Regions from separate parts of the Paenibacillus sp. FSL W8-0186 genome, predicted to be linked through region 2. Evidence: predicted binding sites of a transcription regulator. Region 2 holds the regulator's gene; the other holds the start of a gene.

Region 1 (6,372 bases), 890 kb from region 2:
TCCAGACGGAGTCCCAGGGTCAGCATTTTGTGAACAACTACGCCTTCTTTATCGAAATAGTATCCAAATGATTCTGCAACCGCGCCATCCTTCTGCAAGTCCTCGATCATTGCTCGGTCGAGCTTGCGGCGGCGGGCCATCTCCGTAGCATCCCCGATGCCGTGCACAACAATCCGCGCCTGGCGAATCGTGCTTACGATATCCTGAATATTCGGGTCGTGCACCAGTGACTGATACGCCTCCTTGCCGAGCAAATCGGGCACATGCAGCAGCCGGTAACCTGCTCCAACCCGCTTAGCCATGCCGGAAGCAATCGTATTCGCCTGGATTTCCAGGCTCTCGCCGAGCCCGCCTCGCGCCGGAACGAACCAGTTCTGCTTGAACGCTGCATTCGCCGGCGGATTCAGCTGCTCCGCTACCTCGGCCATCGTTGTACCGCCTGTGACCGCTACGACGTCTCCGCCGCGCATGGCCCCCAGCAGCGCTTTGGCACCTGCCAGACCGAGCTCCCGCTTCGTCAGCGGAGAGGTCTCCCAGTCTCCAGGAATGACCACAACCTTGCGCAATCCAAAGGCTTTGCGAATCTTCTCCTCCAAATTAGCGAGGCCGAATATTTCTTTTACGATCGGCTCCATATCTTCTAGCAGTTTCCTGCCCGAATCGCTAATCCTCATGCCTATATTCTCGATTTCAATCAGGCCTTGAGCCTTCAGGAGATCTGTTTCGGCACGCAGTACACGTTCCGTCATGTTTAGCGAAAGCGCCAAGGTTCTGCGACCAATCACATCCGATAACATGATCTGGTGAAGTATGGTATGCCTTTTCTTGAGAATTTCCATGAGATCTGGAAGAAGCTGCTTCTGCATTTCTAAAATATTTCGCATGCTTTCCACTCCTGCAAGCTTCGTCTTCCTCTCCATCTCCCTTGGCCTTAAAATGTCCCGGGTTAACGTTTTAAGTCCCACTGATATTTTAACCAATTTTAGTCCCTGTTGCAAGTGTGATGTCCCTATATTTCTCTATCTTCTGGAGGCTTATTCAATGATCTTCGATGAAATTCGCCAAGACATGAAAAACGGCGTTTTTATGACTTTTTTGCGGCAAGCCGGCAGCAGCATGCTAGCAATCTAGTTTGTTGATTTACAAAGAGTAGAGACGAGGGTATACTTAAATTGGCATCTAATTACAATTTTGGGAAATGTGGTGTATTCATTGCGTGTTCGGACAACATATATTCTTATCATTTGCCTGTTTTTTATAACCGGATGTACGGGTCAGCCCTCCCCTTCCGAATTGAACGACAGCGAACTCACCTTAAACATCGGCTACTTCTCAGAGAAGCAGTTCGAGAATAGATATTCATCCTTGCTGTCGATTGAATATCCGAAATTAAATTACAATGTAATACCGACAAGCGACTTAATAACGGAGAGGATATCCGTACAAGAATGGACTGCTGAGAACGCTGTAGACCTAATCTACCTTCCGCCGGCTTATTTGCAATCTTTGGCAAATAACGGATTTCTCCAGGAGCTTGATCCATACATACAAAAAACCTCCTTCTCTCTGGATACTTTCGTACCGAGCGTCGTAGAACTCATGAAGCAATATGGGGATGGCAAGCTATACGGGCTGGCCCCAACCTTCTATAGCCGGGCACTTGTATACAACTCTCATTTATTTGACCAATATGACGTTCCATATCCCAAGGATCAGATGACCTGGGAGGAAATCATTGATTTAGCCCGTCAATTCCCCAAAGGGCTGACGCATTCTTACCCGTCGAACGCCCACTTTTTAATTAACGTTGGGCAAACCGAGAACCTCCAAGCCTACAATGAGGATACGAAGCAAATCACTTTGGACAGCTCCTCATGGGCAAATTTGCTGGAGCTTACTCTTGAGCCGCTAAGAACAGGAAACATTGCCCTTCATGATTTAAATGACAATTTATTTTTAACAGGCGAGTATGCCATGGGCATTATCACATACGAAGAATTGATTCAGCTGGAGCAGCAAGGCTCGGAACTGGAATGGAAGCTGGTGACCATGCCAACCCATCCATCGGAGCCGGATTCAAGCCACCACTATGTGTTAGACGGCATGTGGGCGATCCCTGCCAGCTCGACCGAAAGCGATGCAGCCTGGGAATTAATCCGTTTCTTTATGTCAGATCAAACTGCCAAATGGTCGTATCGTTCCGTTTATGGCTTTTCTTCACTCACGGCTTACACTTCCATGGGGCAGAGCACCTCAGATATAGAAGCCTTCTACAAGCTTAGACCCGCATATCGTACAAGCCCGGTTCCAAGCACCATTTATGAGCTTCTAAATGAAGCGATAGAACAGGCCATCACCGGTAATGCAACAGCAGAACAGGCTTTAGCTCAAATCGCTAAGAAAGAAATTCAATAACTATACTGACTCTGCAATTTGGTTGATGTAATCGGGGCAAATCCTGTTCCGTTTACATATAAGCATCCAGACTCGCAACTTCAGCATTATGCCGAGAGAGGAGGGTTTGGTTCTTACCTTTTTACAGGACTCGTGATGCAATAATAATAAAATGAAGCAGGGAGCGTGTTAAAATGAAAAAGGTAACATTAGCTGCTGCAGCCACTTCGCTTTTTTTGGCTATCGCTATCCCAACGTTTGCTGCGGACATCGATACGCCAGATCCAAATGTAACAACGGTTGCTTTTATCAGTTCAAGCCAATCCTCCCCGAACACAGTTAGAGGTAAGTCTTATGCACTTACTTCGAATACTAAAATGACCAGTCTAAATGTTCAAGGAACCTTCTATCAATCTTCAACCCAGAAAGAAACCGGCACCGCTACTACGACCAGCAGAAATACCGAAGCGGCCTGGTTTACAAAAGACGGCGTATACTCCAGCAATGGATCCTACACTTTAAATACGGCATCAAGAACTTATTTCTCTGGAGGCAAATACGCCCAGGATTATGCATCAGATAGCTGGTAATAAATAGGGCGGGTCTATCCCGCCCTATTCTTCACTTACAAGGAGGAACATACATATGCCCATAAAACGCGGACTGTTCATACCTTTACTTCTTATCATCGTTTTTTCGTCACTTACAGGCTGCCAAAGGCCCCAGCAGGTTCAACCGATTACGATCAAAGTCAGCTATCCGTCTGCACAGCAGTTCTATAAAATGTTCGGCTTTGCTTTCCAGAAGTCGCATCCCTATATTGAAATCCAGGTCATCCAGGATGAACCCGGAACGGACGGTGGCAGCTTCGATGCAGAGGCTGATGTAATCTATATAAACGGAATGGACCAATACAAAGCAGCAATAGAACAAGGTAAGCTTAGACAGATCCCTCCGCCCCTATTAAATCCATCAACGAACGAAGGAGATCTCTCGCCAATCGTTACCGCACTACTTAGCTCAGCTTCCGAGGACGGCCGCTACTATGCGTTAGCTCCTACTTTTCATAGCGAAGCGCTATATTTCAACAAGAAGCTGTTTGATGAATATAACATTGCTTATCCGTACGACGGAATGAGCTGGAGCGATGTATTTGCTCTGGCGCAGCGATTTCCTACTGAAGATAAAGAAGGCAACCGCTTGTACGGCATCCAAATGAATTATTACAAGAACGTGACGATGAACTATATCCTTAAAGCCGGGGAGACGGAGAACTTGTCTTATTTCGATCCCCATACCATGAAAGTAACAATGAATACCGAACACTGGAAATCGATCTGGTCCAACGCGGTTCAGGCTTTCCGTGCAGGTGTCGTTTATGACCTAGGAGAAGAGCTTGATTCAATGAAGCATCCCGCATTCTTGACAGAGGATGCGGCAATGACTGTGAGCTCCAATGTTCTCGCTTATAACTTCGAGCCCTTCTCCCATTTTGAAGGCGGTACAATGCTTGACTGGGGAGTGGTTAGCGCGCCTATTGACCCGCTGAATCCTGACACCTCCAACTTTTATGAGATCTTTGACTTTTTTGGCGTCTCTTCAATTTCAGAGCATCCGGAAGAAGCGCTTGAACTCGTCAAATTCATTGCTGGTGATGCTCTCAACAGCCGTCTGCTGGCTCAGAAACAGCCCAATTACGGCTTGCCGGCCGTAACCGAATATGTCCACCCGGTAACCGGGCATGATCTCTCTCCCCTTTATTCGCTTCAGGCTAACCCCGATTACATCGACCCGTATACCCAGGTCGACGCCAATGTGCTGGATGCTTTTCAATCTGCCGCTCAATCCGTGCTGGATCGGCTCCTGCAAAATGAGCTGACGCTGGAGGAAGCGCTCGCGGAGGCGGAGCTGCGTGGCCAAGAGGCGGTCGATACAACACTCGCCGAGCTTGAGCTGAAGCAGTAAAGCGCAAAGTAAATACAGGCCGCCAACACGTTTCGGCCGAGTTTGTCCCGCTAGGCAGTCTCTCAACCCGCAGTATGGCTCTTGGGGGCAGACGGACATGCCGTCTACACACGTGTTGGCGCAGAATAAAATTTGCCACTTGAAATTTGTCCCCCGATGCCATATAATCATTTTTGTTACGCTAAATTTGCGCCCGTGGTCCAATGGATATGACGTAGGCCTCCGGAGCCTGAGATCGAGGTTCGATTCCTCGCGGGCGCGCCATCTAAATTTCAACCTTCAAACGCACAAAGCCTTAAATAAGGCTTTTTTTATTTTTCTACAGCACGCAAGCAGCGTTCTTATTACTGTCAGAACCGGAACGGATCATGAATGCACCAAATTAAGTGGTGCTTTTTCTTTTTTTATAGTTTGACCATCTTTGACTTTCTACTTAAAATTGTTTATGATGAGGTTAATAATTCTCGATTTCGTCAATTATGAGATTGATTGAATCGATACATGAATCTATATTACAATGGAGGCTATACTGCTCACTTCGCGATTGGCCCGGCCTTTATCGAAGAGACGCTAGTAGGAGCTCGAACCAATCTAAGGAGGTTTTATCGGTGAGTTATATTCCAATGGTCGTTGAACAAAGCAACCGCGGAGAACGCGCATACGACATTTATTCCAGACTGCTGAAAGACCGTATTATCTTCCTTGGTAGCGGAGTGAATGACGTCGTTGCCAACTCCATCATCGCGCAAATGCTATTCCTGGATGCAGAAGACCCAGGCAAAGATATTCATTTGTACATTAATAGCCCTGGCGGCTCAATTACCGCAGGGATGGCGATTTATGATACGATGCAATTTATTAAATCAGACGTATCGACGATTTGTGTCGGACTGGCTGCTTCTATGGGCGCTTTCCTGCTGAACGCAGGCGCGAAAGGCAAGCGTTATGCGCTGCCTAACAGCGAGATCATGATCCATCAGCCGCTAGGCGGTGCGGAAGGACAAGCGACGGACATCGAAATCCGGGCTCGCCGCATCCTGAAAATGCGTGATAAACTGAATCATATTCTTGCGGAGCGTACTGGACAGCCGCTGGAGCGGATTGAGAAGGATACGGACCGCGATTACTTTATGAGCGCTGCCGAAGCAATGGAATATGGCATTGTGGACAAAGTGATTGAGAAAGTCACTCCTGCTGGAGTGTAACGATTGTAAATAAGGCTGTCTTCCAAGCATAGCTTGGAGGACAGTCTTTCTTGCAATTAGGGTGCTAGGTGTAAAGGAGACCAGAGAAATGAGCCATAACCGAACGAACAAACAATATGACGTCAGCCACAGCCTGGGCCAGGTTGCCATGGGGGCAGAGCCCGCCGATCTGGTCGTCACTAACGGTACGCTGGTGAACGTATACACCGGCGAACTGATCGAGAACACGGATGTAGCCATCAAGCATGGCCGCATTGCTTATGTAGGCCATGCCTTACATACAATAGGAGCTAGTACGCAGGTGATCGACGCCGCTGGCCGGTATATTTCACCAGGTCTGCTGGATGGACATATGCACGTTGAAAGTACGATGCTGTCTGTCACCGAATTCTCCAAAGCGGCGCTAGCCAAAGGAACCACTGCTATTTTTATGGATCCGCATGAAATCGCCAACGTATTCGGAACGGAAGGGGTCCGCCTCATGCATGAAGAAGGCCGCGGTTTGCCGCTGAAGGTATACACCACCTTCCCTTCCTGTGTTCCGTCTACGACGGATCTCGAGGATGCCGGCGCCGAGCTGCATGTCGACGACATCGCAGAGGGCATGACCTGGGACGGTGTTGCGGGCTTGGGCGAGGTGATGAACTTCCCCGGCGTCGTGCATGGCGAACCGAAAATGACCGGGGAAATCAAAGCCACCATGGAGGCCGGCAAAGCGGTCACCGGCCACTTCCCTAGCGACGACGAGCAGCAGCTTCAGGCCTACATTGCCGCGGGTGTGACCTCCTGTCACGAGACGGTTACAAGA
Region 2 (6,372 bases):
TCGGGCGCTTTATACAAATATGGGAAATACGAAGAAAAGACAGCCCCGGAAACCGAAATTCCCAGGCTGTCTTGCATTCGCTTTGCAATACGATTCAGATCGTTTTGCTCACTATTCATTTACTTGGCGCTTTTGGTAAAAGCCCCCGTCTTATTCACGGTCAAGCTGCCATCCTCCACATCAATCGTCAGCGAATCGCCTTTCTTGACGTTTCCGGTCAGCAATTCTTCAGACAATCGATCCTCGATATGCTTCTGGATAGCTCTGCGAAGCGGACGCGCTCCATAAGCTGGATCAAAGCCTTCTTTAGCCAAGAACTCCTTGGCTTCATCGGTCAGAACGAAGTCCACCTCGTATTCATGCAGCCGTTTGCGAAGCTCTTCTGCCATCAGCGTAACGATTTCGCCGATATGCTTCTGCTCCAGCGAGTGGAATACGATAATTTCATCGATCCGGTTGAGGAATTCTGGACGGAAGCTCTTCTTAAGTTCTTCCATCACTTTGCCTTTCATATTGTCATAATCCGCCCCGGAGTCGTCTACGGCAGTAAAGCCAAGCCGCGTATTGCGTCTGATCGCTTCGGCCCCGACGTTCGAGGTAAGAATGATCAGTGTATTGCGGAAGTCTACCACACGTCCTTTGGAGTCCGTCAAACGGCCATCCTCCAGCACTTGCAGCAAAATATTGAATACCTCAGGGTGCGCCTTCTCGATTTCATCCAAGAGTACGACCGAATATGGCTTGCGGCGTACTTTCTCCGTCAGCTGGCCGCCTTCTTCATAACCAACATATCCTGGAGGAGCGCCAACGAGACGAGCCGTGGAGTGCTTCTCCATATATTCGGACATGTCGATGCGGATAACCGCATTTTCGTCGCCGAACATGGCTTCGGCCAGGGCCCGCGCCAGCTCAGTCTTACCTACCCCAGTTGGGCCTAGGAAGATAAAGGAGCCCATCGGACGCTTCGGATCCTTCAGACCGGCACGCGCCCGGCGAATCGCCCGGCTGACCGCTTTAACGGCTTCGTCCTGCCCGATAACACGCTCATGCAGGATTTGCTCCATATTGAGCAGTCTTTCCGTTTCCTCTTCCTTCAGCTTATTGACTGGAATACCAGTCCAGCTTGCTACAACCTGTGCAATGTCCTCAGGCGTAACTTCGGAGTCGGTACGGCCCTGTTTCTCTTTCCATTGATTCTTCGTGACGTCGAGCTCCTCGCGGATTTTCTGCTCCGTATCGCGCAGTGCTGCCGCTTTCTCAAACTCCTGGCTCTGTACAGCCGCGTCTTTCTCTTTGCGGATGTCTTCCAGACGGCTCTCCAACTGCTTCAGATTAGGCGGTACCGTATAAGAGTTCAGTCTTACCTTTGAGCCCGCCTCATCGATCAAGTCGATGGCTTTATCCGGCAGAAAGCGATCCTGGATATAGCGGTCGGACAGCTTAACCGCCTGTTCAATCGCTTCATCGGTAATCTTAACGCGGTGATGGGCCTCATAGCGGTCGCGAAGTCCATGCAGAATTTGAATGGCTTCGTCAACGGAAGGCTGATCAACCGTTATCGGTTGGAAACGGCGCTCAAGCGCAGCATCCTTCTCGATATACTTGCGGTATTCATCCAGCGTCGTTGCCCCGATGCATTGCAGCTCGCCGCGGGCCAGCGCCGGCTTCAGGATGTTCGAGGCATCGATGGCACCTTCCGCACCGCCTGCCCCAATCAGGGTATGCAATTCATCAATGAACAGGATGATATTCCCGGCTTGACGGATTTCATCCATGATTTTCTTCAAGCGATCCTCGAATTCGCCGCGATATTTCGTACCGGCTACGACAGAACCCATATCGAGGGTCATGACTCTTTTGTCGCGCAGTGTCTCCGGAATTTCATTATTGATAATCTTCTGAGCCAATCCTTCAGCAATAGCTGTCTTCCCTACGCCAGGCTCACCGATCAGCACCGGGTTGTTCTTCGTCCGGCGGCTGAGCACCTGAATGACCCGCTCGATTTCCTTGCTTCGGCCGATAACCGGGTCAAGATTGCTCTCTTTGGCGGATTCCGTCAAATCGCGAGCTAGACTATCCAACGTCGGCGTATTCACGTTAGCTGGCGTGCCATGATGACTGGACACAGCCTCGCTGCTGCCCAGCAGCTGCAGCACTTGCTGACGCGCTTTGTTCAGACTGATACCCAGGTTGTTCAATACCCGGGCAGCAACGCCCTCGCCTTCACGAATCAAGCCAAGCAGAATATGCTCTGTTCCCACATAGGTATGGCCGAGCTTGCGAGCTTCATCCATGGATAGTTCGATAACCTTCTTGGCTCTCGGCGTATAAGCGATATTCGCCGGTTGCTCCTGGCCGCGGCCGATCAGCGTCTCTACTTCGTCCTGGATTTTCTCAAGACCCAGTCCAAGCCCGATTAATGCCTTAGCGGCAATTCCTTCCCCTTCACGAATCAAACCAAGCAAAATATGCTCTGTTCCAATATTGTTATGCCCTAACCGTACGGCTTCTTCTTGGGCAAGTGCCAAAACCTTCTGGGCACGCTCCGTAAATCTTCCAAACATCATACTCCTACACCTCCATGAATGTTGTTTCTTATTTACCCAATTTCTCTCGGATCAGCTTAGCGCGGTACATATCGCGTTCGCCCGGAGACATGCTGACCTGAAATTTTTTCTGCAAAAAACCAGGCTGGGTCATGACATTCAATTCATTCAGTACCTGTACGGGCAGCGTATCGATCAATCCCAGATCTACGCCGAGTCTGACGTCGGACAGCCGCTGCGCCGCCTCCTTAGAGTCTATAATCGCTGCATATAACAAAATGCCATAGGAGCGCATGACGCGATCGGTCATTCGCAGGCGGGATTCGGAGAGCAGTCTTTCCCTCGCCGATTTCTCATGCTCGATGATCTGCATCACGACGCTGTACAAATTTTCAATAATTTCAGATTCGCTTTGTCCCAGTGTAATCTGATTTGAGATTTGAAACAAGTTCCCTGTCGCTTCGCTGCCTTCGCCATAAATGCCGCGGACTGTCAATCCGACCTGGGACACAGCCGACAGGATTCGATTTATTTGCTGAGTTAGAACCAGCGCCGGCAAATGCATCATGACGGAGGCCCGAAGTCCTGTCCCTACATTCGTAGGGCAGCTGGTAAGGAAACCGCGGTTATCGTCAAAGGCATAATCCACCTGTGCCTCGAAAATATCATCCACCGCGGTCGCCTTCTCCCAAGCCTCCTCAATCTGCAGGCCGGGATAAAGGCATTGAATACGCAAATGATCCTCTTCATTCACCATGATGCTGAGGCTTTCGTCATCGCTGATAAAGACGGCGCCGTGTCTGGACTCATTAGCCAAATTCGGGCTGATGAGATGCTTCTCAACGAGCACTTTTTTGTCCAGCTCATCCAAATCGGCTAGGAGAACCGAAGACAACGGCCCGAACTGCTGCATCCTTTGATCTTGCAGTACGCTCTCCAGCTGATTCAGCACGTCCTCGGATTGCTGGTTGGTCGCCAGCATAGGGAATGGCCTGTTCAGCAAATTTCGCGCAATTCGGACACGGCTGCTGATGACGATTTCGGACTCCTTGCCTCCGCTTCTCATCCATTCGCTAAGCGGTTGTTCTGTAAACCGAAGATTTGCCATCGCCCACTCCTCCTACTCCTCGGAAATGTTCTTCTCAAGCTCGCGTATTTGATCCCGCAGGGCGGCGGCCTCCTCGAATTCTTCCTGATGAATCCGATACTGCAGCTCTCTGCGAAGGTCATCGAGCTTGCGCTTGATTTGAATATGCCCGCCAACCCTTTTGGGCACTTTGCCTACATGAACCGTATTGCCGTGTACTCTCTTGAAGAGCGGGTCAAGACGGTCATTGAAATATTTATAACAGGAGCTGCATCCAAAACGCCCAAGCTTGCTGAATTGGGAATAAGTCAGCCCGCACTCTTCGCAGCGCAGGTTCTCGGGTGCCTTGGTCCCGTGGGCGTGACTGCCAGGGGTGAAATCCAGCAGTCCGGACAGCAGGCTATGGATCGAAAATCCGCCTGAAGTCCCTGGAATAAGCTCGCCTTTTTCTCTGGCACAGGTTTCACAAATGTGAAACTCCGTTTTCTCGCCGTTCACAATTTTGGTAAAATGCAATGTTGCAGGTCGTTTGCCGCATTCCTGACAATGCATGGAACGTCCCCTCCCTTACGGATAGACTCGTTAACCTAAAAGTGAAATCAACATGGCCTTCATGATTCTTGCCCGAAGCCGATCGCGTTCAGGCAGTTTTAGCATCAAGACTTCCCTGGAGATAGCCGCTCGCATGAGTGCCGCCTCTCGGCTGTTCAAGAAACGAGCCTCCTCCAGTTGATATATTAGCCCTTCCGCAGCCGTTTGACCCATTTCATCGCCAATCGTATGATGCAAATGGGTATGCAGGCTGGTCGGACCAGGCAGCTCGATACGCCGAATCCTGATGTAACCGCCGCCGCCCCGTTTGCTTTCAACCAAGTACCCTTTCTCAAGGGTAAACCTGGTACTGATTACATAGTTGATTTGCGATGGAACGCAGGAAAACCGGTCAGCCAGATCATTGCGTTGAATTTCAACGGTTCCTTCAGGACTTTGATGCAAAATACCCTTGAGATATTGTTCGATAATATCGGAGATATTACGCAATCCATCATCCCTCCCATGCTCAAACGTTAAGCCGACACGACATGCCGCCTTTGTCCGGCAAAGTTCTCCGTATAATTCGTTATGGCTACCGTTTGTTGACTTTGACTTTCTTTGACTTTAACTTTATTATATCACAATTTCATACTTTGCCAAGAGGTGTCTTATACTTCTCAGTGTAACCTGAGGAGGGGAAGTTATTCAAGAAAGCACTCTAAAAAGGCGTGACTAGAGCTGGGTGCTTAAGATCGGGTGCTTTCAGCCAGGCCTGATGAGTCAGAGATTTGTGTCAGGCTTTTGAAGCCGTGCTTTGAGTCAGTACTTTGAATTAATCCGCCTTCGAGTCGAAGTTGTTAGGTCATGCCTTTGAGTCGAGTATTTGAGTCAATGCATTGAGCCAATCCGTGCTTCGTGACAAATATTTGAGCAAGACCCTTAAGTAAAGTCTTTGAGCCAGCCTTTGTGCCGGCTTTTGGTCTTTAAACCAGCCTAAGGCTGCTGTCTTTTAGTTATGTTGCACTCTTACGGACCCTAGTTCCTCTAAATCGCATAAATGCCGCTTTTTTCGAACCTAACGGACACAGGGGGACTTATTTGCCCAAATTTGATGTGTTTTTAAACGAACTTCACTAAATAGCGCCTTCTGTGTCCGTTGTGGTGCTGAATTCGTACAAAAACCATAAATAGGGGCTCTCCTTTCCGTTAGGTGCCAAATTCCAGTCAAAATACGGAGCTGTACAAAAACACACCGATTCAAAAACAACGATACTTCTTAGTATTTACGAAGCTTCCAGCGTGCGGTTTACGCAGCTCCCAGCGGGTTGTGCCTTTTGCCTTAGTAATATCATGCCTCTCAGGACCCTGCGGCCCCTAGTATTATCTCGAAACTCAAGAAAAAACATGTTCTCTGGATAAGTAAACTGCAGATCAGGATATTCTATAGAAAAGTAAATGGAGGAGTTCATTTGAAAAAGCTAATTATCGCCACCGTTGTATTTGTAAATGCAATCCTCCCGCAAACATGCTTTGCGGTTCCATACGATCAATATACAGCCAAGGGCAAAGAGACATTCTGGTCCATTGCCAAGGATTTTGATGTAGACGTGTCCGAGCTGCAAAAGATCAATTCCTTAGTGGATCCAGAAAATATTTGGAGAGGTTTGCTGATCAGCCTGCCTCACGGTCATAAGCCGGCCCCTGGATTAATCCCGGCGAACGAAGTATCCAGAACCACTTATAAAATACAAGCTGGCGATACGTTCTGGAGCATTGCCCAAAGTAATGGGATCCCCCTTTCCTATTTGCTTGAAGCCAATCCAAAGGTAAAAGATCCTCAGCACATTTTCCCCGGTCTAGTAATCAATGTCCCTACCGCACCACCATCCATACCACCCAACGCCAATTGGGAGGAGAAAGCGGATTACATCATTGCCGTGGCAAAGGATCAGTTTGATGTTCCTTATGTTTGGGGCGGGGAAAAACCTTGGGTTGCCTTGGATTGTTCGTCATTCACTCAATACGTGTATGGCAGAGCGGGCATCAAATTGCCACGAACCTCCAATTGGCAATATCAATATGGAACCTATGTGCCAAAAGATCAATTAAGAAAAGGGGATCTTGTATTTTTTAAAGAGCATGGTTCAGAAACAATCACTCACGTTGCAATCTATTTAGGAAACGATTTGATGATTAACGCTGATA

What was found. The regulator CtsR, encoded in region 2, represses protease genes until heat stress. The targets are predictions, from matches to a motif close to ATGGTCAATAAAGGTCAAACA.
Region 1: clpP (ATP-dependent Clp endopeptidase proteolytic subunit ClpP) is a predicted target of CtsR. The motif match lies at 4,768-4,788, and genes of this name have one in related genera.

Annotation. Positions count from the first base shown of each region.
Region 1 is NZ_CP150207.1:188,237-194,608, reverse strand. It holds gene MKX50_RS00955 (sugar-binding domain-containing protein) at 1-884, opposite strand, end outside; gene MKX50_RS00950 (extracellular solute-binding protein) at 1,294-2,415, shown strand; gene MKX50_RS00945 (hypothetical protein) at 2,589-2,984, shown strand; gene MKX50_RS00940 (ABC transporter substrate-binding protein) at 3,040-4,359, shown strand; tRNA gene MKX50_RS00935 (tRNA-Arg) at 4,549-4,623, shown strand; gene clpP (ATP-dependent Clp endopeptidase proteolytic subunit ClpP) at 4,968-5,564, shown strand; gene ade (adenine deaminase) at 5,653-6,372, shown strand, end outside.
Region 2 is NZ_CP150207.1:4,954,474-4,960,845, forward strand. It holds gene clpC (ATP-dependent protease ATP-binding subunit ClpC) at 120-2,567, opposite strand; gene MKX50_RS22330 (protein arginine kinase) at 2,596-3,654, opposite strand; gene MKX50_RS22335 (UvrB/UvrC motif-containing protein) at 3,667-4,185, opposite strand; gene MKX50_RS22340 (CtsR family transcriptional regulator) at 4,216-4,674, opposite strand; gene MKX50_RS22345 (NlpC/P60 family protein) at 5,637-6,372, shown strand, end outside.